3 regions of the Arthrobacter sp. B0427-1-12 genome follow, and region 1 is predicted to be linked to each of the others. Evidence: riboswitches for the same ligand, from Rfam matches in the RefSeq annotation. Region 1 holds a riboswitch; each other region holds the start of a gene.
What was found. A riboswitch is a leader RNA that binds a small molecule or an ion and turns the genes downstream of it on or off. The one in region 1 is predicted to bind S-adenosylmethionine.
Positions count from the first base shown of each region.

Region 1 (5,836 bases):
GCCCAGGCCTTTCCGGCCCGCCGGCACCGCCGCGGTGGCCACGGCCATGACGATCAGTCCCACGCCGAAACTCACCAGGGCAGCAAGGATCCCGTCCTCGGTGCGATCCGATAATGCGCTGTTGATCCTCGCCTGCAGCGGCATCAGCAGGCCGGTCAGCACCGCCAGGCAGATCCCGACCGCGGCCGGGATCTGCCTGACCTGCCGCGCGGCCTGTCCTTCGGCGACCCGGGTGGATTCAGGCATCATGGCTTTATGAATGAATCTGGCATTGAGGACATCCCCATCCGCGACGAGGTGATCCGCTTGGGTCAGCTTCTCAAGCTGGCCAATCTGGCGGAAGACGGCATTGAAGCCAAAGAATACATCGAAAGTGGGAATGTGCAAGTAAACGGCGAGGTGGAGGCCCGCCGGGGGCGCAAACTGCACCTCGGGGACACTGTTACGGTCGCCGGAACGACAGTACGCATCGTACCGGCGCACGACTGACGCTCCGCCCGACTGACAGCGTGGAACTGACACTCCGCGGCCTCCGGCGCTGGCACGAACAAGGTGCCGGCCGCCGAAGGCTGCGGGATAGGGCTACTTTGCCGGAGCCAGTACGGTCAGGGTCAGGAATTCCTTCACATGCGCCAGTTCCTGGGCGCTGATCCCGTGCCACATGCCTGCGTAGAGGACCTTGGTCAGCTTGGTATGGCTGGTCAGCCAGCTATGCGTGTACTCGACCTTGTCCGGCGTAATGACCGTGTCCTCCTGGTCGCGGCCCCAGAAGACGGGGATCTTGTTTTCCTTCACTGCGGCGTCATTGAACCAGCTGTCCCCCTGGGCGTCCATGGCAAAGCCGGAAAGGCCGACAACGGCGGCAAAGTCGCCGGGCCGGTGGCGCAGCAGGCTGGTGGCCACGGCCATGCCCATGGAAAAGCCGAGCAGTGTGACGCTGCTGTGGATGCCGCGGACGCCGTCGAGCCAGTGCCAGACGTCGCCGACCGTCTTCTTGACCTTCTCCAGCGAGAACTCCGGATCATGGACCAGGGGGAACCAGGTGAAGCCGGGCCCCATGGGCTGCGGGGCACGGACGGACACGACGGTGAATTCCTCGGGCAGCTGCGAAGCGATGCCCATGAGGTCCTGCTCGTTGGCGCCGTAGCCGTGGAACATGACCAGCAGCGGAGTGCCGGCACGTTCGGACTCGGGCTTGGACCAGATGGTGGTGGGTTGCCAGGATGCGGTTTCAGTCATGCCGTCCATTGTTCCACAACCCTAGTTGAAGCTTCAACAATTACCACCCTGGCGGCGACGGTCCTGGCCAAAAACGATCCTGACCTGCTCAGGCGCGGGGGAACATGGCCCGCTCGAGCTCGTCGCCCAGCTGGTGGATCTCGGTCAGGAAGCCGTCATGGCCGATCGGCGCCTCGATGATGTGCACGGGGACATCGCCGGGCAGGGCGGCAGCCAGTTCCTCCGACTGGGATGGGAAGTAGAGCCGGTCCGAGGCCACGGCGGCGATGAAGAATTCCGCGGTCGCTCCGGCCACCGCCTCCTGCAGCGAACCACGGCCGCGGGTCACGTCATGGCTCATCAGCGCCTCGGTGAGCACGATGTAGCTGTTCGCATCGAAGCGGTGCGCCAGCTTCCTGGCCTGGTGGTCCAGATAGCTTTCAACCCCGTAGCGGCCACGCTCGGCCGAGCGTTGGGCGCCGAGCGGTGCCTCGTCGCCCTGGGCATTGCGTCCGAAGCGCATGCCCAGCTCCTCTTCCGTGCGGTAGGTGATGTGGGCGATGCGGCGGGCCAGGCCCAGCCCCTCCACCGGCGGCTCGCCGCCGTAGTAGTCGCCGCCGGCGAAGTGCCGGTCCTGCCGGATGGCCAGGACCTGAGCCTGTGCGAACGCGATCTGCTCCGCGGTGCTGGCCGCGCCGCAGGCGATGACGCCGCAGTGCTCCACCCGGTCCGGGAAGGTCACACCCCATTCAAGCGCACGGGCGCCGCCCATCGACCCTCCGATCACCGCGCGCCAGCGCGGGATGCCCAGCTGGTCGGCCAGCAGGGCCTCCGCCCGCACGGAATCGCGGATGGTCACGAACGGGAAGCGTGACCCCCAGGGCCGGCCCTCCGGATCCGCGGAAGCGGGACCGGTGGAGCCGTAGCAGCCGCCGAGCATGTTGACCGAGACCACGAAGTAGCGATCCGTATCCACCGTCTTTCCGGGGCCGACAAGCACGTCCCACCAGCCGGCCTCCTCCGCCTCGCCCTGAGCCACGTGCGAGCTGCCGGTCAGCGCATGCTCGATAAGCACTGCGTTGGAAGCATCCTCGTTGAGGGTGCCCCAGGTTTCATAGGCCAGCTCCACCTCCGGCAGGTAGCCGCCGGTCTCCAGCTGGAATTCGCCAATGGAGGCGGTCAGGAGCGTCCCGTCCGGGACGCGCCGCAGGCCGGCGGGGTCAATGGTGCGTTCCGGCTCAGCCGCCGGCTGCGCCTCCTGCGGATACGGCAAAACCCGGGACGGAGCTTCCGTCCCAGGTCCGCCGCGGAACACGGTATTCGCTACGGTTGTACGTTCCTGTGGTTGCACTGCTGTCACGCTTGTTTTGCCGCCCTAAATCCTGCATCCAAATCAGCAAGGATATCGTCGATGTGTTCGATTCCGACCGCCAGCCGCACCAGCCCGGGAGTGACTCCCGCGGCAAGCTGTTCGGCTTCGGTCAGCTGGCTGTGGGTCGTGGACGCCGGATGGATGACCAGCGACCGCACATCTCCAACATTAGCCACATGCGAATGCAGCTCCAGCGCATCCACGAACCGCTTGCCGGCCTCCACGCCGCCGGCGATGTTGAAGGACACGATCGCGCCGGTGCCCTTCGGACCGTACTTGAGCCCCCGCTCGTACCACGGGCTGGAAGGCAGGCCGGCATACGCAACCGACTCGACGGCGTCGTGTTTCTGCAGCCACTCGGCAACCTGCTTGGCGTTGGACACATGCCGTTCGACCCGCAGGCTCAGTGTTTCCAGGCCCTGGGCAATCAGGAAGGCATTGAACGGCGAGACCGCCGATCCCAGGTCGCGCAGCAGCTGGACGCGCGCCTTCAGGATGTAGGACAGGTTGGCGCCCAGCGGGCTGCCCTCCCCCAGGTCGCGGGCATAGACCAGGCCGTTGTAGCTCTCATCCGGGGTGTTGAAACCGGGGAACCTCTCCGGATCGGCACCGTAGTTGAACCGGCCCGAATCGACGATGACGCCGGCAATGGAGGTGCCGTGGCCGCCCAGGTACTTGGTCGCCGAATGGACCACGACGTCGGCACCCCACTCGATCGGCCGGATCAGGTACGGCGTGGCCAGGGTATTGTCCACGATCAGCGGCACGCCTGCCTCGTGGGCAATTGCGCTGATGCCTTCAAGGTCCAGCACGTCCTGCCGCGGGTTGGAGACCACCTCGCCGAAGAAGGCCTTGGTATTCGGGCGGACCGCAGCCCGCCATTCGTCCAGGTTGTCCGGATCGGAAACGAACGTCGTCTCGACGCCGAGCTTCTTCAGGGTGTGCTTGAACAGGTTCTGGGTTCCGCCGTAGAGGCTGGGGCTGGCCACGATATGGTCGCCCGCTTCGGCGACGTTCAGGATCGCGAAGGACGCTGCGGCCTGCCCGGAGGACAGCAGCAGGGCACCTACGCCGCCTTCGAGGTCCGCGATCCGCGTTTCCACCGCTTCAGTCGTGGGATTGCCGATGCGGGTGTAGATCGGCGCCAGTTCGGCCAGGGCGAAGCGGTTGGCCGCACTCTCCGCACTCGGAAAGACAAAGGACGTGGTCTGGTAGATCGGCAAGGCCCGCGCCCCCGTGGCGGAGTCCGGCTCCTGGCCAATGTGGATCTGGCGCGTTTCGAATGACCATTTATTGGACATAGCGTCCCTTTCCGTTTTGGGCCGCATGTATCCAGCTGGCTGTGCCAGGTGGGTGTGAGGCCCGCGCTTGCGGCGTATCTTGTGATACCCGCCTGGTCTTCACCCGGGGCACCCCACCGCGGTTGGAGGGTTGCCGGCCAGCAAGCCGGGGCTTATTTGCTGGCACTCATGACCTGGATCCAGTGTCCTGAGGGAGCCCGACGGTCCGCAACAATGTGACGCGATGTGAACCTGCAGCAGCGCACGCTACATTTCGGACGCGCGTAACAAAAGATTCCTCCAGGCGACGGGAACGATTCACTTAGGCTCGCCTTAGTCGAGAGCCAGATCACAAAGTGCAAATATGTCCGTATGCGCCTGGACCATGTTTCTTATGCCTGTGAACCTGACGGTCTGGCGGCCACCGCCGACCGCATCGCCGACCAGCTCGGCATCAAGCCCGTCAAGGGCGGAATCCATCCCCGTTTCGGTACCCGGAACATGATTTTCTCGCTCACCAACGGGCAGTACCTCGACGTCCTCGAGGTACTGGACCATCCCGTGTCCGACAAGGCTCCCTTCGGCCAGGCCGTGCGTGCGCGCTCCGAAGCGGGCGGCGGCTGGATGGGCTGGTGCGTCGCCGTTGACGACCTGGCCCCGTTCGAAAAGCGCCTGGGCCGCAACGCCGTCCCCGGCAACCGCAAGTTCCCGGACGGCCGCGAGCTGCTCTGGCAGCAGATCGGCATCAAGGGCCTGATCGCGGACCCGCAGGTTCCGTTCATGGTCAAGTGGGAAAGCGATCCTTCCCTGCACCCGTCCAACGCCTTCCCGGCCACGGTGCGGTTGGCATCGATGACGATCGCCGGCTCGGCCGAACGGGTGACCGAATGGCTGGGCACCCCGGTGGAGCATCCGCTGGACGACGTGAAGGTGGACTGGATCGCGCCGAACGGCACGCCCGGCATTGTTTCCGTCACGTTTGACACGGCCAACGGCTTGGTGACGATTTAGCTGCCGATGCCGATCGCCGGACCGAAGAGGGCATAGCCAACGAAGCCGGCGATATCGAGGAGCGCGTGGGCCACGACCAGTGGTATCACGCGCTTCGTCTTTAAGTAGGCATAGCCGAAAATGAGGCCCATCAGGACATTGCCGATGAACGGGCCGAACCCCTGGTAGAGGTGGTAGCTGCCACGGATCAGCGCGCTGACGACGACGGTCGTCGGCACCGCCCAGCCGAACCTGCCGAAGCGGTCGAAGAGGTAGGCCACCACGATGACCTCCTCCAGCACGGCGTGGCGCAGCGCCGACAGGATCAGCACCGGCAGGGTCCACCAGTAGGTGTCCAGTGCGGTGGGCACGATCGCCGTCGTCAACCCGAGTGCGCGGCCGGCGGCATAGACGCCCAGCGTGCCCGCTCCGATCACCGCCGCCAGCCCGAAACCCAGCCCGAAGTCCACCGCCGGCCGCGCAAAGGTAAAGCCGATCCGCCGGAACGCGGACCGGCCCGGCTCCGTCATGAGGAACAGCACCAGGGCCACCGGCACCAACGTAAAGACGATGTCCAGCAGCTGGTAGGTCAGGTCGAAGTACTGGCGGTCGTTCAGGCCGGGGTTGAGCGTGGTGGTCTGTCCGGACAGCGGACCCTGGGTGAGCTTGTCCAGCAGGTTGACCACTGCGTAGACGGCCGACTGTCCCAGCGAAAGCCCCAGGACAATGAGGACCTCCGCCCGCAGCCCGGCCAGGCTGCGGGGCCGCTCCAGCTGCCGGGCCCCGATGGACGATCCCGTGGATGATGACGGCTGATCACTGTGCATGCGTACTATCTTGCCTGCTGCTTGACTGCAGCGATCGCTTACCTGCACTGGCCAGGCGGCCGCAGTGCTCCGATCGCATCCCGCAACAGGTCCGCCGGGTCGCCCAGGGTCTCATGAATGCCGTTGCGGGCCACGATCCTGCCGCCGAT
Region 1 covers NZ_JBNHIC010000026.1:35,358-41,193, reverse strand. Annotated here, with positions in the region: gene AC5RWU_RS15435 (DMT family transporter) at 1-249, opposite strand, end outside; gene AC5RWU_RS15430 (RNA-binding S4 domain-containing protein) at 256-489, shown strand; gene AC5RWU_RS15425 (alpha/beta hydrolase) at 583-1,239, opposite strand; gene metX (homoserine O-acetyltransferase MetX) at 1,328-2,428, opposite strand; gene AC5RWU_RS15415 (bifunctional o-acetylhomoserine/o-acetylserine sulfhydrylase) at 2,575-3,891, opposite strand; SAM riboswitch class IV at 3,950-4,065, opposite strand; gene AC5RWU_RS15410 (VOC family protein) at 4,243-4,881, shown strand; gene AC5RWU_RS15405 (CPBP family intramembrane glutamic endopeptidase) at 4,878-5,687, opposite strand; gene AC5RWU_RS15400 (formimidoylglutamate deiminase) at 5,726-5,836, opposite strand, start outside.

Region 2 (5,836 bases), on a different contig from region 1:
CCGGGACGGCCTGGCCGCGGCGGAACTGGCCGTCCGTGGTGACCAGCAGCTTGGCGCGGGTGTCTTCGACCCGGAACTTCAGTGCTTCGGCGGAAAAACCGCCGAAGACCAGCGAGTGGATGGCGCCGATCCGGGCCACGGCCAGGGTGATGATGACGGTTTCGGGAATCACCGGCAGGTAGATGACCACACGGTCGCCCTTGGTGATGCCCAGCGCCAGCAGTGCGTTGGCGGCCTGGGAGACTTCCTTCTGGAGTTCGGCGTAGGTGATGGAGCGGCGGTCGCCGGGCTCGCCTTCGAAGTGCAGCGCCACTTTGTCTCCGCGGCCCGCGGCGACATGCCGGTCGACGCAGTTGACGGCGACGTTCAGCGTGCCCCCGGAGAACCACTCGATCTTCGGCACACTAAGGTGGGGTTCGCCGTCGTCATTAATCCCCCCGGTGGGCCGGGCCGGCTCCCAGGTGTGGGGCGTATGCCACGGCGTTTCCCACTGCAGCCTGCGGGCCGCCTCCTCCCAGAAGGCGATCCGTTCGGTTTCGGTGGCGACGTCAGCGGCGGAAGTGCTCTGCGCGGCGATGGCAGTCATAGGGTGTGCTGGTCCTTTGTGGTGGTGCGGAAGATGCGGGGGCGCGTCACGCGCGCGCGGAACTGCAGCTGCACATTCGCATCGACGGCGGCCGCCTGCGGGACGGCAGGGCAGGGAAGGCCGCGGCGGCGCGGGATGCGGCAAATTCAGGCATAAAGCACACTCCATCGGTCCTGGCAGTAGCACCTTGCTGATGGCTGTGAAGCATCAGAGGGTTGCTGCGGCGTCGTCGATCCAGGTCTCTCGGCCGCTCGGGATGGTCACCTCCAATGAAACGGGACACGGCGGCCCCGGAGCAAATCGGCGTAACAAACCGACCTCTCCGCACCCTTTCCGCAAGGCGTAGTCTGGCCCTGTTGATTGCGTACCGGACCAGGCTGCTGGAGGCAGAACGTGGCACACGAAAATGATCCTGAGGTCATCCGCAGACTGCTGACGGCCCCCGGCCGCTGGGCCATCGTCGGACTTTCCAACAATCCGCGCCGCGTTGCGCTGGGAGTCTCCAAATACCTGATGGACGGGCTGGGCATGCAGATCGTTCCGGTGAGCCTTAAGGGCGACGACGTCCACGGGCAAAGAGGCTACAAAAAGCTCGCGGACGTCCCCGGCGGGATCGACGTCGTCGACTTCTTCGTCAACTCACAGAAGGTGGGGCCGCTGGTGGACGAAGCCATCGCCGTGGGCGCGAAAGCGGTCTGGCTGCAGCTGGGCGTCATCGATGAAGCGGCCGCCCAGCGCGCCAAGGACGCCGGCCTTGAGGTAGTGATGGACACCTGCCCGGCCATCGAGGCGCCGCGGTTCGGGCTGTGATTGGCCGCTGACCTGCGGCCCTGAAGCCCCGTTACGGGATGTGACGTAACTTATTCGCTTTTTGACGGGTCCGGCTTTTGAATGGGTGCGTAACCATCCCGAGCGGCCGAGAGACCTGGATCGACGACGCCGCAGCAACCCCCTCCCGTTTTTGCCAAGGGAGCAGGGTGCTACTGCCAGGACCGATGGAGAAGCAACTGCTTTCGTTGGTCTCCCTGACCGCGCCCGTATCCGCGCCGGCCAGGGGTTCCTTTGGCGACGGCGGCGCGCCTCTTCTCGGGCTTAGACCCAAGGAGATCGACGTGATACCAACAACAGCGGCAGCGCCCGGCAACGGCGGTGCCCAGTGATAGACATCCAGAACGTCTCGACTGTCTTCCGGGCGGATGCCGGCGAATTCACCGCCGTCGACAACATCTCGCTGCACATCCCGCGGGGCAGCATCCAGGGGATCATCGGCTTCTCCGGAGCCGGCAAGTCGACCCTGCTGCGCAACATCAACCTGCTCGAGCGGCCCACCTCCGGGCGGGTGCTGGTGGACGGCGTGGACCTGGTGGAGCTGTCCGACCCCGAACTGCGCACCAAGCGCCACGACATCGGCATGATCTTCCAGCACTTCAATCTGCTCAACAACCTCACCGCCCAGCAGAACGTCGAGCTGTCCCTGAAGTTCGCGGGTGTGGGACCGGCCGAGCGGCGGCGCCGCGCGGCCGAGGCGCTGGCGATTGTTGACCTGGCTGACAAGGCGAAGACCTACCCCGCCAAGCTCTCCGGCGGCCAGAAGCAGCGCGTCGCGATCGCCCGCGCCCTGGCCACCGAGCCCAAGGTGCTGCTCTGCGACGAGCCGACCTCCGCCGTCGACCCCAGAACCACAGCCTCCGTGCTGCAGTACCTCAGCGACGTCAACGCGAAGTTCGGCATCACCATCGTGGTGGTCACGCACGAAATGAACGTCATCAAGGCCATCGCCGACAACGTGGCCGTGATGGAGGACGGACGGGTGGTCGAGCAGTTCGACCTGGCCGAACTGGACCGGCCGGGTTTCTCGCCCGGCACCTCGATTGGCCGCTACCTGATTTCCGACGACATCGAGCTCGAGCGCATCCACCGGCCGGGGGAGCTGGCCAGTGCTTGAGCGCATCATCGAGGTCTGGCCGGAAATTGTCGCCGCCATGGGCGAGACCCTCACCATGCTGCTGGTGGCCATCCCGCTGGCCGTCCTGCTGGGCACGCCGCTGGGGGTGCTGCTGTACTCCATCGGCCCCAACGGCCTGAAGCACAAGCCGAAGCTGCACCGGGTCATCGACGGCCTGGTGAACCTGATCCGGTCCTTCCCGTTCCTGATCCTGCTGATTGCGATCATCCCGCTGACCAGGCTGATCGTGGGGACGACCATCGGTACCGCCGCAGTGATCGTCCCGCTGACCATCAACGCGATCCCGTACTTTGCCCGGTTCGTGGAGCAGAACCTCTCCCAGCTGGGGACCGGCGTCGTGGAAGCGGCCCGCTCCATGGGTGCCAGCCGCCTTCAGATCGTCCGGGACGTGCTGCTGGTGGAAGCCAAGCCCGCACTGGTCGGTTCCATCACCATCATGACGGTCAGCTTCATCTCCTACTCGGCGATGGCTGGCCTGGTCGGCGGCGGCGGCATCGGTGACTTCGCCATCCGCTACGGCTACTACCGTTACGAAACCGGGCTGATGATCGCGGCGATCGTGCTGATGATTGTGCTGGTCCAGATCGTGCAGATCGGCGGATCGTTCATCGCCCGCAGGCTGGACAAACGGCTCTAGCCGCCTTCGAAATTTTCACCCGCACCACTTTCAAGGGGACCACTATGCCCAAAATCAGCCCATCCACCCCGAATGTTTCCCGACGCTCCCTGCTCCGCGGCCTCCTTGGCGCCGCCGCGGCCGTGCCCGTCCTGGGCACCGTCGGCTGCGGCCTGAGCAACGCCGGCGCCGTTTCAGGCGATGCGGGAGACAAGACCATCCGGATCATCGCCTCCAGCGTGAAGTCCTACCAGGAACCCATCACCATTGCGCAGAAGCTGCTGGCGGAGAAGGGCTGGACGCTGGAAGCCAAGTTCGTAAACGACATCATCCAGCCTAACCTCTCCGTGGCGCAGGGGGAGTACGACGCCAACGCCTTCCAGCACAGCGCGTACCTGACCCAGTTCAACAAGGACAAGGGCCTGAACCTGGTTCCGCTCTTCTACATCCGCAATTCGCCGGCGGCGCTCTACTCCTACAAGCACACCAGCCTGGCGGACCTCCCGCAGGGCGGCAAGGTGTCCATTCCGGTGGATCCGGCCAACAACGGCAGGGCCTTCTTCATGCTCCAGACCCACGGCCTGCTGACCCTGCGCGAGGGTCCCACCGTGGTCACCGCCACCAAGGCGGACATCATCGACAACCCGCGGAACCTGCAGTTCGTGGAGGTGGACCAGCTGTCCCTGAGCCAGACGCTGGAGGACGTGGACGCCGGCTTCATGTTCCAGTCCACCGCGATCGACGCCGGCGTCCACACTCAGGCGAACCTGGTCGCCGAGGACGCAGTGGAGGACGAGATCCCGTACCGTTCCATCTTCGCTGCCACCCCCGAATTCGCCGGCACGGAAAAGGCGAAGGCGCTCGAGGAAGCGATCCAGAGCCCCGAGGTGGCCGAGTTCTTCAAGACCTACCAGGACGGCTTCTTCGAGCTGCCCTGGGACGAAGACCCGCAGGCGGACCTGCAGAAATGGGCCGACGCATGAGCATCCCCAGCACCCGTTTTGAAGGCCGGCGGCCCCGGCTGCTGCTGAGCGCGTTCGTCATGAACACGACCAGCCACATCATGGGCGGCCAGTGGCGCCGGCCGGAGGCGCAGCAGCACCGGTTCAACGAACTGGCGCTGTGGACGGACCTGGCCCGCCAGTTGGAAGCGGCGAAGTTCGACGCCATCTTTTTTGCCGACGTCGTAGGCCTCTACGGCGACCACGAAGGCGGGTGGGCCTCGCTGCTCAGGCGCGGCCTGCAGGTTCCGTCCAACGATCCGCTGGTCCTGCTGGGCGCGCTGGCCGGCGCCACCGAGCAGATCGGCCTGGCCGCGACCTCATCGGTGATCCAGTCCCATCCGTTCCAGTTCGCGCGGCAGATTTCCACCCTGGACCACCTCAGCAACGGCCGTGCCGCGTGGAACATCGTTACCAGCGTGCTGGAGAACGCGCACCGGAACTTCAACGGCAACGGTCTGACCAAGCACGACGACCGCTACGCCTGGGCGGACGAGTACGTGGATGCCGTTTACAAGCTCTGGGAAGGATCCTGGGACGAGGGCGCCCTGCTGCAGGATAAGGACAACAGCCTGCACGCGGACCCGGACATGGTGCACAAGATCTACCACCGCGGGCAGCGGTACTCCATCGATGGTCCGCATCTGGTCTCGCCGACACCGCAGCGCACGCCGCTGCTGTTCCAGGCGGGAAGCTCCGGCCGAGGGCAGGAATTCTGCGCCCACAACGCCGAAGCGACGTTCACCTTGGCCTCCAGCCCGGAGGCTGCGGCGAAGTACACCGCCGCGGTCCGTGGCAAGGCGGTGGCCGCCGGCCGCAGGGCCGATGACGTGAAGTTCCTGCAGGGACTCCACTTCGCAGTAGGCGGGACGGAGGCCGAGGCCGCCCGGAAGGCCGCGGACCTGGAAGCCACCCTGGACTACGATGCGCTGGTCGCCCATATCGGCGGCGGCTTCGGGGTGGACCTGGGCGGCCTGCCGCTGGACACCCCGCTGGGCAGCATCACCACCGAAGGCTCCCAGGGACATCTGGAGGCCGTCATTGCCAGCTCGCCCAACGGCAACCCGACGCTGCGGGACCTGGCGCTCTACCGGTCCCGCGCCAACCAGATCGTGGGCACACCCGAGCAGATCGCCGACCGGCTGGAGGAATGGCAGGATGCCGGCATCGATGGCGTCAACATCATCAACCAGACCCTGCCGGGCTCCTACACCGACTTCATCGAGGGCGTGCTGCCGGAGCTGCAGCGCCGCGGCCTGGCGCAGACCGAATACACACCGGGCACGCTGCGCGAGAAGCTGTTCGGCGCCGGCCCGGAGGACAGCGGGGCGTACCTGAACGACCGGCATCCGGCGGCGAAGTACCGCGGCGCCTTCGCCGAATACTCCGCGGCCGCGGAAAACAAGACTCCCGTCTACCGCTGACTTACCGATAGGAACAGGAACCATCATGGAACGCAGGAATTTCCTCAAGTACGCGCTCGCCGGCGCCGGCACATTGTCCGTGGCAGCGCTGACCGGGTGCGGGCTGACCTCAGCCTCCGGAAGCAGCGACAAGACGATCAGGATGATCGTCACCGAATCCGCTCCCTACCAGGAGCCGACCAAGATCGCGCAGAAGCTGCTCGAGGCGAAGGGCTGGACCCTCGACGCGACCTACGTAACGGA
Region 2 covers NZ_JBNHIC010000004.1:90,700-96,535, forward strand. Annotated here, with positions in the region: gene acs (acetate--CoA ligase) at 1-586, opposite strand, end outside; SAM riboswitch class I at 748-849, opposite strand; gene AC5RWU_RS04900 (CoA-binding protein) at 980-1,396, shown strand; SAM riboswitch class I at 1,487-1,588, shown strand; gene AC5RWU_RS04905 (methionine ABC transporter ATP-binding protein) at 1,743-2,531, shown strand; gene AC5RWU_RS04910 (methionine ABC transporter permease) at 2,524-3,189, shown strand; gene AC5RWU_RS04915 (MetQ/NlpA family ABC transporter substrate-binding protein) at 3,234-4,151, shown strand; gene AC5RWU_RS04920 (LLM class flavin-dependent oxidoreductase) at 4,148-5,593, shown strand; gene AC5RWU_RS04925 (MetQ/NlpA family ABC transporter substrate-binding protein) at 5,619-5,836, shown strand, end outside.
Region 2: it holds a riboswitch for S-adenosylmethionine, as region 1 does, so the genes downstream of both, AC5RWU_RS04905 (methionine ABC transporter ATP-binding protein) here and AC5RWU_RS15415 (bifunctional o-acetylhomoserine/o-acetylserine sulfhydrylase) in region 1, are expected to answer to the same signal.

Region 3 (5,836 bases), on a different contig from region 1:
GAAGCGCCGGTCAAGGTGATGATGAATGTCGGCACTCCGGAGCAGGCCTTCACCTTCGCCGCGCTGCCGAACCACGGCGTCGGCTTGGCGCGGCTGGAGTTCATCATCAACCGCCAGATCGGCATCCACCCCAAGGCGCTGCTCAACCTGGACGATCAGCCCGCCCCTGTGGCCGCGGAAATCCGGGAGCGGATCGCCGCCTACGCCGGACCGCGCGAGTACTACGTCAAGCGCCTGGCCGAGGGCGTGGCCACCATTGCGGCGGCGTTCGCGCCGGAGCCGGTGATCGTGCGCATGTCCGACTTCAAGTCCAATGAGTACGCCAATCTCATCGGCGGCCCGGCCTACGAGCCGGACGAGGAAAATCCGATGCTCGGCTTCCGCGGTGCTTCCCGCTACCTTGAGCCGTCCTTTCGGGACTGCTTCGACCTGGAGTGCGAGGCGCTATCATACGTGCGCAACGAAATGGGCCTGACCAACGTCAAGCTCATGATCCCGTTCGTGCGCACCGTCGACGAGGCCGCCGGCGTGATCGATCTGCTGGACGAGAACGGGCTGCGGCGCGGCGAAAACGGGCTGGAAATCATCATGATGTGCGAACTGCCGGCCAACGCCCTGCTCGCGGACCAGTTCCTCGAGTACTTCGACGGCTTCTCCATCGGCTCCAACGACATGACCCAGCTGACCCTGGGCCTGGACCGCGATTCGGCGATCGTCGCTGGCAGCTTCGACGAGCGCAACGACGCCGTCAAGCGCCTGCTCAGCATGGCCATCCAGGCCTGCAAGGCGCACGGCAAGTACGTGGGCATCTGTGGCCAGGGACCCAGCGACCACCCGGACTTTGCCGAATGGCTGGTCGACGAGGGCATCGAATCCGTGTCGCTGAACCCGGACACCGTGGTGGATACCTGGGTGCGGCTGGCCGGTTCCAAGGAAGCCTCCGCCGTCTAGCCTGACGCGGCGCGCGGGCGCCCCGGAAGTATCCGGGGCGTCCGCGCTGGGCCACCCCTCACACCCGCTCTGCGGAACGGTTTATGTACTCGTTTACGTACTGCGCAGGACCTGCCCGGCCGCGCGCAGTGCCAGGCCGGTCAGTACCAGCATCAGCCCGGCGCCGAAGGCAAAGAGCGCCAGGCCAAACGCCACCACGGAGGTGAACAGCGACGCCCGCAGGAATGATGCCGTCATGACGGTCTGGCGCTCGGGGTCATCCTGTTCCATTTCGCCATAGGTCCTGCCGCCGGTGGCTTCGAGGGAATGTTTGTTGATCACGCCGGCCTGGATGAAGGCGTCGATCGGGCCATTGACCTGCTCGCCGGCGAACATCGGGGCATCTGCGGAGATGGGGATTCTTTCGTCGGCCAACTGGGAGCTGACGATGCCCCAGGTAATGCCGCCGCCGATGATCATGAGCGCACCGACAATGATGCTGATGAGTCCGATCAGACGGATCGTTGTCGCCTTGTGGCTGCGTTGTTCGGGGGTTAAATGCACTCCGCTTGTGGTTTCGTGTGCCATGAGGATCACTCGCTTGTGGGGGACGGATAGTTATCCGGCCGCAGAGTCAGCGGTGCCGGCATGCGGCCTACTTCAAGTATAGGAACCGCTCTAGGTTAGGACCCCTTCGGAGCGGCTCTTCTTGCCCCGCTGGGTCGGCAGCCCCCGCACGAAAAACGCATTTGTGGTGCGTCAATCGCGGAGTGAACGTTGGTGTTCGCCGACGAAGCGGTTCCGGCCCGCCCGGTAGCCGAACACTGCAGCCAGCGCACCCACCGCCAGGAACATGATGCCGGCGGCGGTGAACCCTCCGGTTCCGGCATACAGCTGACCCACCAGCAGAGTCCCGGAGGATCCGACACCGTAGCCCACGCCCTGCATCATGCCGGACAGATGCGCAGCCGTGTGGCTGTCCCGGGTGCGGAGCATGATCATGGTCAGTGCCACCGCGGTCAGGCTTCCCTGCCCCAGTCCCAGCAGCCCGGTCCACACCCAGATCAGCTCCAGCGGGCCGAAGATGCTCAATGCGAAACCGCCGCCGGTCATCAGCGCCACGGCCACGTTGAGCGCGCGCTGGTCCCGCAGTCGGGCTGCCAGTGCCGGCGCGAACAGCGATCCGGTCATCTGCAGCACGATCGAAACGGCCACAATGGCCCCGGCTGTGCCGCCGTCGATCCCGCGGTCCCGCAGGATCGGCGCTAGCCAGGTGAAGACGCTGAAGGACATCATCGCCTGCAGCACCATGAAGACGGTCACCTGCCAGGCGGTCGCCGAGCGCCAGACATTCGGTCCGGAGACCGCGACGGTGTGCCGGCCGTGATGCCGCCTCAGGGCGATGGGCGCAAACAGCAGCACGACGGCGGCAGCCGGGAGTGCCCAGAAGGCCAGCGATAACTCCCACGAGCCGGTGGCGGCATAGACCGGGTAGGTGAAGCCCGCACCGAGGGCGGCGGAGGCACACATGGCGGTGGTGTAGAGTCCGCCCATCAGTCCCAGCCGGTGCTGGAAATCCCGCTTGACGACGCCGGGCAGCAGCACATTGCCGACGGCGATGGCCGCGCCGCAGGCGCCGGTGCCGAGCATCAGTGCGGGCAGATGGCCGGCGCCGGGAACTTCCAGCCCGCGTGCGGCCAGTCCGGCCGTCAGCACGATCATTGCGCCGAGCAGGACCCGCTCGGCGCCGAAGCGCCGGGCCAGCCCCGGTGCCAGCGGGGCGAAGACACCCAGGAAGGTCACCGGGACCGTGGTCAGGACGGTAACCGCCAAGGCCGGCAGTCCGGTGGCGGCCGTGACCTCGGCCAGCACCGCGGAGAAGCTGGAGAACAGGGTCCTCAGGTTGAGTCCGATCAGCACCAGGCAGATGCCCAGATAAATGAGTCCCCGCCGACTCCTGATCTGGGTGGGTTCCGGTGCCGGAACCTCGTCAACCTCGGCGTCGACCAACAATTCGGGATCGCGGGGGCCTGGGGTCATGCAACGAACACTATACGAATGCCGGCTGCTCCAGCCGGCGGAACTCCGAACCGTGGAAGACCAGCGGCTCGTGGGCACCGTCATGCGTGGAGAAGCCGTGCACGCGCAGCAGCACCACCTGGTGGTCGCCCGCCGGGACCTCATTCTCCACCGAACAGTCCAGCCACAGGGCGGCCTGCTCCAGGAAGACCGCACCGCCGTCGGACGTGTGCAGTTCGAGGCCGGCGAAACGATCACCGGTCCGGGACGCGATCTGGCGGCAGACGCCGTCGTGCTCTGTTCCGAGGATGGAGACCCCGATGCGGTCAGCGCCTCGCAGCACCGGCCACGTCCGTGAGGTGTTCTGAACGGCGAACATGACCAGCGGCGGTTCCATCGAAACGCCCACGGTGAAGGAGGACGCCACAATACCGTTCGGCGCCCCGTCAATCTGCGCGCACAGCGCGGCAATGCCGGACGGGAAGCGGCCGAAGGCCTGACGCAGGGCGGCGGGCTGCAGGTCGTTGGTCAAAGACATGGAAGACTCCTGGCTTCGCGCACTTGATGGCGGCTCCGGGCCTGGGGCACGAAGAGCGCCGTACTTGCCTGCGCAGGTTCCTTCGCCCCGCGCGGGCCGAATCATCACCTGGAGCACCCCACTACAGCGAGAGGGTTGCCGTCCAACCAGCCAGGGCTTATGCGTTGGAGCTCATGATTCTGGCATCCAGACTAGGATCGCCTTAGTTCCAGGTCAAACATTGGACACACTTCGTAACCCCAGCTCCTTCTGCACCACGGGCATCACCTCGGTCGCCAGCAGCTCCACCGAACGCGCGGTTTCCGCGAACGGCAGCCCACCCAGGCCGACCTGGGCCATGTAGCGGTCGATGCCCAGGGCCTCATGGATCACCATGATCTTCTCGATCACTTCCTGCGGGCTGCCCACCAGCAGTCCCCCGCCCGGCTCGGTCCACAGGTCGAAGGTCTGCCGCGGGAAGTGGCCCGCGGGCCGGGGCATGTTCTGCTCGAAGTACGCCTTGTAGTAGGGATAGAAGGTGTCCCGGGCCTGCTGCGAGGTGCCGCCGACGTAGAAGTGGCCGCCGGCACCCACGGCGAGGCGGCCGGCGTCGTGCCCGTTGGCGGCGGCTGTCTGCCGGTAGTAGTCGACCAGCCGCACAAAGTGCTGGGGCCCGGACAGCAGCGCCACATACAGCGGCAGGCCCAGCCGGCCCGCGCGCTCAAAGCTGGCCGGCGTGCCGCCGACGCCCACCCAGACGGGCAGCTGCTCCTGCAGTGGTCGTGGGGCGATCTCCGCGTTCTGCAGCGACTGCGTGTGGCGGCCGGTCCAGGTGAGGTTGCGGTTTTCCCGCAGCGCCACCAGCATCTTCAGCTTTTCCTCGAACAGCTCGTCGTAGTCCGCCAGGTCATAGCCAAACAGCGGGTAGGACTCGATGAACGCACCGCGGCCGGCGAAGATCTCCGCCCGCCCGTCCGAGATCAGGTCCAGGGTGGCGAACTGCTCGAACAGGCGCACCGGGTCCTGGGTGGACAGTACAGTGACGGCCGTAGCCAGCCGCAGCTTCGTGGTCTCGCGGGCGATCGCGGCCAGCACGATTTCCGGGGCGGAAAGGGCGAAGTCGTGGCGGTGGTGCTCGCCGAGACCGAGAAAGGAAATACCTGACTGATCCGCAATCTTGGCCAGCTCGATCAGCTCGGTGAGCCGCTGGTGCGGGGACAGTCCGACGCCGGTGCCTGCGTTGCGGGTCAGCTCGCCGAAGGTGAAGATGCCGAATTCCATGGTGCTCCCTGGCTGGTGGATGGTTTCGGCTTCCAGTTTACTTGAAGTGTCAAGTTTACCGTGGGTTCTCTCGGCGCTCGCTCAGTCCAGCGGCCGCCGGTGGTGCAGCAGCCCGTGGTGGCCGTGCCGCGGACTGTGCGGGTTCATCAGCGAGTGCCTGCGGCCGTAGAACCAGTACAGGACAAGGCCGATGACCAGCCAGATACCGAACCGCGCCCAGGTTTGCCAGTCGAGCTGCAGCATCAGGAAGCCGGAGGCCAGCACGCCGAATGCGGGCGCCACCGGCATGAGCGGCAGGCGGAAGGTCCGGGGCACCTCCGGGCGGGTGCGGCGCAGGACGATGACGGCCACGCACACCACAACGAACGCCGCCAGGATCCCGATGTTGGTCAGGTCCGCGACCGCACGGATGGGAAACACACCGGCCAGGAAAGCTGCGGCAATGCCGGCGATCCAGGTGACCCGCTGCGGTGTGCCGTGCTTGTCGGTGGCGGAGAACCAGATGGGCAGCAGACCGTCCCGGCTCATTGCGAACCAGACCCGGGTGACGCCCAGCAGGAAGGTCAGCATCACTGTCAGGATGGAGAGCACTGCGAAGGCGGAGATGATCGTGGCGATCACGGGCAGCCCAACGTTCTGGAACGCGGAGGCGAATCCCGCCGTAGGGCTGATGTCCGTGTAGTTCTGCATCCCGGTGAGCACCAGGGTGGCCAGGACATACAACGTCATGGCGATGGCCAGGGACAGCAGGATGGCCTTGGGCATGTGCTTCTTGCCGTCCGTGGCTTCCTCAGCCGCGGTGCTCATGGCGTCATAGCCAAAGACCGCGAAGAACACCGTCGCCGCCCCGGCAAAGACGGCGCTGAAGCCGCTGGGCATGAACGGCGTGTAGTTCTCCGCATTCACGTAGAAGAACCCAAGCCCAATGATGAACAGGATCAGCAGGATCTTCACGCCAACGGCCACCAGTTCGAAGCGGCCGAACGTCTTGGTACCCCGGCTCAGGATCCAGGTGATGAACAGGCAGACCACGATCGCGGGCAGGTTGATCACGCCGCCCTCCACCGTGTCCGGTGTGCCCTGCATCCA
Region 3 covers NZ_JBNHIC010000011.1:39,505-45,340, reverse strand. Annotated here, with positions in the region: gene ppsA (phosphoenolpyruvate synthase) at 1-951, shown strand, start outside; gene AC5RWU_RS09210 (aromatic ring-opening dioxygenase LigA) at 1,045-1,518, opposite strand; gene AC5RWU_RS09205 (MFS transporter) at 1,690-2,970, opposite strand; gene AC5RWU_RS09200 (flavin reductase family protein) at 2,981-3,487, opposite strand; SAM riboswitch class IV at 3,543-3,666, opposite strand; gene AC5RWU_RS09195 (LLM class flavin-dependent oxidoreductase) at 3,701-4,747, opposite strand; gene AC5RWU_RS09190 (amino acid permease) at 4,829-5,836, opposite strand, start outside.
Region 3: it holds a riboswitch for S-adenosylmethionine, as region 1 does, so the genes downstream of both, AC5RWU_RS09200 (flavin reductase family protein) here and AC5RWU_RS15415 (bifunctional o-acetylhomoserine/o-acetylserine sulfhydrylase) in region 1, are expected to answer to the same signal.